One region of the Streptomyces sp. RK62 genome, then DNA from elsewhere that is predicted to be linked to it. Evidence: riboswitches for the same ligand, from Rfam matches in the RefSeq annotation. Region 1 holds a riboswitch; the other holds the start of a gene.

Evidence for each region. A riboswitch is a leader RNA that binds a small molecule or an ion and turns the genes downstream of it on or off. The one in region 1 is predicted to bind S-adenosylmethionine.
Region 2: another riboswitch for S-adenosylmethionine. It lies ahead of thrC (threonine synthase); the one in region 1 lies ahead of KBY32_RS25135 (aminotransferase class V-fold PLP-dependent enzyme).

What each region holds. Positions count from the first base shown of each region.
Region 1 is NZ_JAGPYD010000013.1:132,726-136,125, forward strand. It holds gene trpD (anthranilate phosphoribosyltransferase) at 79-1,143, shown strand; SAM riboswitch class IV at 1,216-1,332, shown strand; gene KBY32_RS25135 (aminotransferase class V-fold PLP-dependent enzyme) at 1,459-2,826, shown strand; gene KBY32_RS25140 (Lrp/AsnC family transcriptional regulator) at 2,873-3,154, opposite strand; gene KBY32_RS25145 (rhomboid family intramembrane serine protease) at 3,151-3,400, opposite strand, start outside.
Region 2 is NZ_JAGPYD010000010.1:213,356-216,755, reverse strand. It holds gene KBY32_RS20880 (glucosyl-3-phosphoglycerate synthase) at 15-959, opposite strand; SAM riboswitch class I at 1,127-1,296, shown strand; gene thrC (threonine synthase) at 1,315-2,598, shown strand; gene KBY32_RS20870 (MoaD/ThiS family protein) at 2,595-2,870, shown strand; gene KBY32_RS20865 (cold-shock protein) at 3,314-3,400, shown strand, end outside.

The DNA of each region.
Region 1 (3,400 bases):
GTGTCCGGCGCCTGGATAGGGTGGACCTCGTTGAGACCGATGTCCCGAAGTGCGGGACACCTGACCCTGGAGCGGCTTATGAGCGCTGTGACCCCCGCTGGAGGCGACACCGCGGCGGGCCGTTCCTGGCCCGAGGTGCTGAGCGCCCTGCTGGCCGGCCGGGACCTGAGCGCCGCCGACACCGCCTGGGCGATGGACCGGTTCATGAGCGGCGAGGCGTCCGACGCGCAGATCGCCGGGTTCATGGTCGCCCTGCGCGCCAAGGGCGAGACCGTCGAGGAGATCAACGGCCTGGTCGAGGCGATGTACGCCCACGCCCAGCCCCTGCACATCCCGGGGCCCGCCGTGGACATCGTCGGCACCGGCGGCGACCGGGCCAAGACGGTCAACATCTCCACCATGTCGGCCGTCGTGATCGCCGGGACCGGCGCCAAGGTCGTCAAGCACGGCAACCGCGCCTCCTCCTCGGCGAGCGGCTCCTCCGACGTGCTGGAGAAGCTCGGGATCAACCTGGACCTGTCCCCCGAAGGGGTGGCGCGGGTCGTGGACGAGGCCGGGATCACGTTCTGCTTCGCCGCCAAGTTCCACCCCTCGATGCGATTCGTCGGCGGGGTGCGCCGGGACCTCGGCATCCCGACCTCGTTCAACCTGCTCGGCCCGCTCACCAACCCGGCCCGGGTCAGCGCCTCGGCCATCGGCTGCTTCGACACACGGATGGCCGGGCTGATGGCCGGCGTCCTCGCCGAGCGGGGCTCGTCGGCGCTGGTGTTCCGGGGCGACGACGGCCTCGACGAGCTGACGACGACGGCCACCTCCCGGGTGTGGGTCGTCCGTGACGGCACGGTCCGCGAGGAGGGCTTCGACCCGCGGGACGTCGGCCTCGAACTGGTGCCGGTGGAGGCCCTGCGCGGCGCCGACGCCTCCTACAACGCGGAGGTCGCCCGGCGGCTGCTGGACGGCGAGACGGGCCCGGTGCGGGACGCCGTCCTGCTCAACTCGGCCGCCGCGCTGGTCGCGTTGGAGCCCACGGACGCCCCGCTCGCCGAGCAGATCCGGCTCGGCATGGCGAAGGCCGCCGAGTCCATCGACTCGGGCGCGGCCAAGCGGACGCTGGAGCGGTGGGTGGCCGCCAGCAACGCCTGACAGACACCTCGTCGTCCCGCGATCCGGACATGGGTTGCGGGACGACGATCATCTCGGTACGTTTCCGTACCAGGTCATGAGTGACAGTCATGAGGCCCCGGCCGACTGTCCGGCAACCCTCCGTCCGTGGCGGGGTGCCCCGGGTGAAGACCAGGCCGCAGGCAGCGAGGTCTGCGGCAAGCGCGGATCCCTCACGATTCCAGGGATCCTGGTCGTCGAGGAGTCTTCCGTGAGCAAGCGAATGCGATAGGGCCGCCGAGCCCCGCCTCCGCACACCCTTCTTCACTTCCCCCTTCCTCTCACGGGAGTTCCGCCATGTCCGTCTCCACCGCTGCCTCCGTCCAGGACATTTGTGCCCCGCTGCCCGTTCTGGGTGCCGATGTCACCGTCCCGCTCGTCACCGGCGGCGAGGTCGCCTACGCGGCCCTCGACTACGCCGCGAGCGCCCCCGCCCTCCAGCGCGTCTGGGACGACGTGGCCGCCTACGCGCCGTACTACGGCAGCGTCCACCGGGGCGCCGGGTACCTCTCGCAGCTCTCCACCGACCTGTTCGAGAACGCCCGCCGCACCGTGGCCGAGTTCCTCGGCTGCCGCGAGGACGACCAGGTCGTCTTCACACGCTCCACCACCGACTCGCTCAACCTGCTCGCCGGGGCGCTCCCGGCCGGCTGCGAGGTCTTCGTCTTCGAGACCGAGCACCACGCCTCCCTGCTGCCCTGGCGGGACGCCCGCGTCACCTACCTCGACGCGCCCCGCACCCCCGGCGAGGCCGTACGCACCCTGGAGCACGCCCTGGCGGACCGCGACCCCTACGGCCCGGCCCTGGTCTGTGTCACCGGCGCCTCCAACGTCACCGGCGAGCTGTGGCCCGTACGGGAGCTGGCGGCGGCCGCGCACGCGCACGGCGCCCGGATCGTGCTCGACGCGGCGCAGCTCGCCCCGCACCACCCGGTGAGCGTGCGCGACCTGGACGTCGACTGGGTCGCCTTCTCCGGGCACAAGCTGTACGCCCCGTTCGGCACCGGTGTCCTCGCGGGCCGCGCGGACTGGCTGCGGGCGGCCGAGCCGTACCTGGCGGGCGGCGGCGCCAGCCGGTCGGTGACCCGGCGCGAGGACGGGGGAGTGGACGTCGAGTGGCACGACAGCGCCGCCCGCCACGAGGCCGGCTCCCCGAACGTCATCGGCGCCTACGCCGTCGCCTCCGCCTGCAAGGCGCTCACCGAGGCCGGGTTCGACAGCCTGGTCGCCCGGGAGCGGCACCTGATCGAGAAGGTGCGCACCGGCCTCGCCGACGTGCCCGAGGTCCGGGTGCTGTCCCTCTTCGGGGACGACGCCCCGCGCGTGGGCGTCATCTCCTTCGTCGTCGAGGGCTGGAACAGCTCCCACTTCGCCGCCGCCCTGTCCGCCGAGTACGGCATCGGCGTCCGCGACGGGCTGTTCTGCGCCCATCCGCTGGTGCGGACCCTGCTGGGCAGCGACCCGCAGACGCAGGGGGAGTGCGGCGCCCCGGAGGCGGCGCCCGGCGAGAAGTCCCTCAACGCGATCCGGGTCAGCTTCGGCGCCGGGACGCCGGACGAGCACGTCGAGCGGTTCGTGACGGCCGTGAAGGAGCTGGTGACGGACGGCGCCCGGTGGAACTACCGCACCGAGAACGGCCGTTGCGTGCCCGACACCTCGGCCTGAGCGGGCCGTGCCCGGCGGCGCGCGGACGCCGCCGGGACACCCCGGCTCAGCTGTCCAGGCCGATGGCGAACGCGGCCTCCAGGTCGTGCTGCGAGTACGTGCGGAAGGCGACGTGCGTGTCGGTGCCCTCGACGCCGGGGATCTTGCTGATCCGGCCCGGGATGACCTCGGCCAGGTCCTCGTGCCGCTTCACCCGCACCATGGCGATCAGGTCGTAGGTCCCGGTGACCGAGAAGACCTCGCTGACGCTGTCCAGCGAGGCGATCCGCTCGGCGATCTCGGGGATCCGGTCCACGCTGGTCTTGATGAGGACGATCGCGGTGATCACGGCTGGTTCTCTCCCTCAGGGGCCGGAGCTCGGGTGGGTTTCACTCTAGTGCGCCGCCCGAAGCACGCCCACGCGTAGCCGAAGCCCAGGCCGAAGCCCACCAGGTGGGCCAGGTACGCCACCCCCGGGCCCGGTCCGGCCTGCCGTGCCGCGACCCACTGGACGGCCACCCAGAAGGGGAGCACCACCCAGGCGGGGAAGCGCAGCGGCAGGAAGAGCAGGAACGGCAGCAGGCTGGTCACCCGG
Region 2 (3,400 bases), on a different contig from region 1:
CCGGTGCCCGGCGTTCACGCGACCCTGCGCGTCGCGTACTCCGCGATCTCCACCATCGGCGGCCGCTCCTCGGTGTCCACCGAGTACGTCCGTGGCTCGAAACCGTCGGCGCCGCGCTCGAACTGGGTCAGCGCCGGACGCACCAGATGCCCGCGCGCCAGCCGCAGCTGGGCGGTGCGGTAGATCGCCGCGGACATCCGGCCCAGCGCCTGCCCGTCCTGGTGCCGGTGCTTGCGCACCCCCACGTCCACCTGCGCGAGGGCGTCCAGGCCCACCAGATGCAGGGCGTCCACCAGCATGCCCAGCTCGACGCCGTACCCGACCGGGAAGGGCAGCTGCTCCAGGAGGCTGCGCCGGGCCGCGTACTCGCCGCCGAGGGGCTGTACGAATCCGGCCAGCTGCGGCCAGTGCATGTTCAGCAGGGGGCGGGCCATCAGCTCGGTGACCCGGCCGCCCTGCCCGGACGCGCCGCCGAGCGGGCGGTCGTACATCGCCTTGACCAGGTCGATTCCGGGGTCGGTGAGCAGCGGCCCGACGATGCCGAGGACGAAGTCCGAGGAGAACTCGCGCAGGTCGGCATCGACGAAGCAGACGATGTCCCCGCCCGTGACCAGCAGCGACCGCCACAGCACCTCGCCCTTGCCGGGCACGGCCGGGACGCGGGGCAGGATGTCGTCGCGGTGCACGACCCGCGCGCCGGCCGCCGCGGCGACCTCGGCGGTGCGGTCGGTGGACCCGGAGTCGACGACGACGATCTCGTCGACCAGCGGCACCTGGTGCACCAGGTCGTGGGCGATGATCGCGACGATGTCGCCGACCGTCTCCTCCTCGTTGAGCGCGGGCAGGACGACCGACACCGACTGGCCGCTGCGCTGTTTGGCGGCCAGGACATGGTGCAGCGGGCGGTCGGCCAGGGACCAGGAGCGGCTGATCAGCCAGCGCTCGACTTCTTCCAGCACGGTCGGCGGCTCCTCACTGTCGAAACTGTCGAACGACGTCGGTGATCCATCTCGCGGTTCGGACGGCTCTCTCAACTGTCCTGGCCTTCGGTTACAGTCTTGAACAACGCGAGTGACCATCGCATGTCAGGGTCGCCCGGGTTCACAACCGCAGTACAACCGCATACCGCTCATCCAGAGGGGCAGAGGGACACGGCCCGATGAAGCCCCGGCAACCCTCCAGTCGGTTCTCGTAGATCAGCGTCGATCGTCACCGTTGATCGTCCTCGCGAGGCTCCCGGCTAGGGAAGGTGCCAAATCCGTCTCACGGCGAGATGCGTCGTGAGGAAGATGAGGAGAAAGGGCCTCGCCTCACATGGCTGTGCAGACTGTTGCAAGCAGCACCGACTCCACCGTAGACCTCGGCCCCGCAGCGGCGCTCTCCTGTCGCGAGTGCGGCCACCGGGTCCCGCTCGGCCCGGTCTTCGCCTGCGAGGAGTGTTTCGGCCCGCTCGAGATCGCGTACGACTTCTCCGGCTACGACACCGAGAAGCTCCGTCAGCGCATCGAGGCGGGCCCCGCGAACATCTGGCGCTACGCGCCCCTGCTGCCCGTCCCGGCCGACGTGGCGGACAAGCCGAACATCAACCCCGGCTGGACCAAGCTCGTCAAGGCCGACAACCTCGCCCGCGAACTGGGCGTCACCGGCGGCCTGTACGTCAAGGACGACTCCGGCAACCCGACGCACAGCTTCAAGGACCGCGTCGTCGCGCAGGCCCTGGAGGCCGCGCGCGCCTTCGGCTTCACCACCCTGTCCTGCTCCTCGACGGGCAACCTGGCCGGCGCGGTGGGCGCCGCCGCGGCCCGCGCCGGCCTCCGCTCGTGCGTGTTCATCCCGCACGACCTGGAGCAGGGCAAGGTCGTCATGGCCGCGATCTACGGCGGCGAGCTCGTCGGCATCGAGGGCAACTACGACGACGTGAACCGTTTCTGCTCCGAGCTGATCGGCGACCCGGCCGGTGAGGGCTGGGGCTTCGTGAACGTCAATCTGCGGCCGTACTACGCCGAGGGCTCCAAGACCCTCGCGTACGAGATCTGCGAGCAGCTCGGCTGGCGGCTGCCGGACCAGCTGGTCGTCCCGATCGCCTCCGGCTCCCAGCTCACCAAGATCGACAAGGGTCTGCAGGAGCTGATCAAGCTCGGGCTCGTCGAGGACAAGCCGTACAAGATCTTCGGTGCCCAGGCCGAGGGCTGCTCGCCGGTGTCCACCGCCTTCAAGGCGGGCCACGACGTGGTCCGCCCGCAGAAGCCGGACACCATCGCCAAGTCGCTCGCCATCGGCAACCCGGCCGACGGCCCCTACGTCCTGGACATCGCGCGCCGCACGGGCGGTGCGGTGGAGGACGTGACGGACGCCGAGATCGTGCAGGCGATCAAGCTGCTCGCGCGCACCGAGGGCGTCTTCGCCGAGACCGCGGGCGGCGTCACGGTGGGCGTCACGAAGAAGCTCATCGAGAGCGGGGTCCTCGACCCCACCAGGACCACGGTCGTCCTGAACACCGGTGACGGCCTGAAGACGCTGGACGCGGTGGCGGGTACGGGCCTCACCGCGACGATTCGTCCCAACCTTGACTCCTTCCGAGAGGCTGGCCTCGCATGAGCGTGACCGTTCGCATCCCGACCATCCTGCGCACCTACACCGGCGGTCAGGCCGAGGTCGCCGCCGAGGGCGCGACCCTGGCCGAGGTCATCTCCGACCTGGAGAAGAACCACACGGGGATCGCCGCCCGGGTGCTGGACGACCAGGGCAAGCTCCGCCGCTTCGTGAACGTGTACGTGAACGACGACGACGTGCGTTTCGAGCAGGGTCTGGAGACCGCCACTCCGGACGGCGCCGGCGTCTCCATCATTCCGGCCGTCGCCGGCGGCTGACCGGATGACCGAACATTACCTTCGGTAACCGCGCTCACCGAGCGTTCATCGAATTGCCTCCTCCGTGAGAGAAACGGAGGAGGCAATTCTGTGTGATTGAGCGGGGTACAGTTGGGGAACGCACCGCCGGTTCATGGACCGGCCGCCTTTGATGGGTGCCGCCGACCCGACAAGAAGTAGCCAAAGTACGCGGCCTTTTTGCGGCCTATGCCCCGTTTGTCCGGCCCGACTTGACGCGAAGTCAGCGGAATTGTCCCCACATTCCCGACCGGTCGTGCCCGGATTTCTCGTCCGATTGACCTGTTGCAGACGGCAGTTGGGCAGATACATTCAGCCGCGGTCGACGCGTTCCGGCGCACGCCCCCGACCGATTGGGGGGTGAGGTCTGACCCGGATCCGCGAAGTGTGGATCTGTGCAAGGGCCAGTAATAGGGGAGTTAGGCATGGCTCAGGGCACCGTCAAGTGGTTCAACGCGGAGAAGGGGTACGGCTTCATCGCGGTCGACGGTGGTGCGGATGTTTTCGTCCAC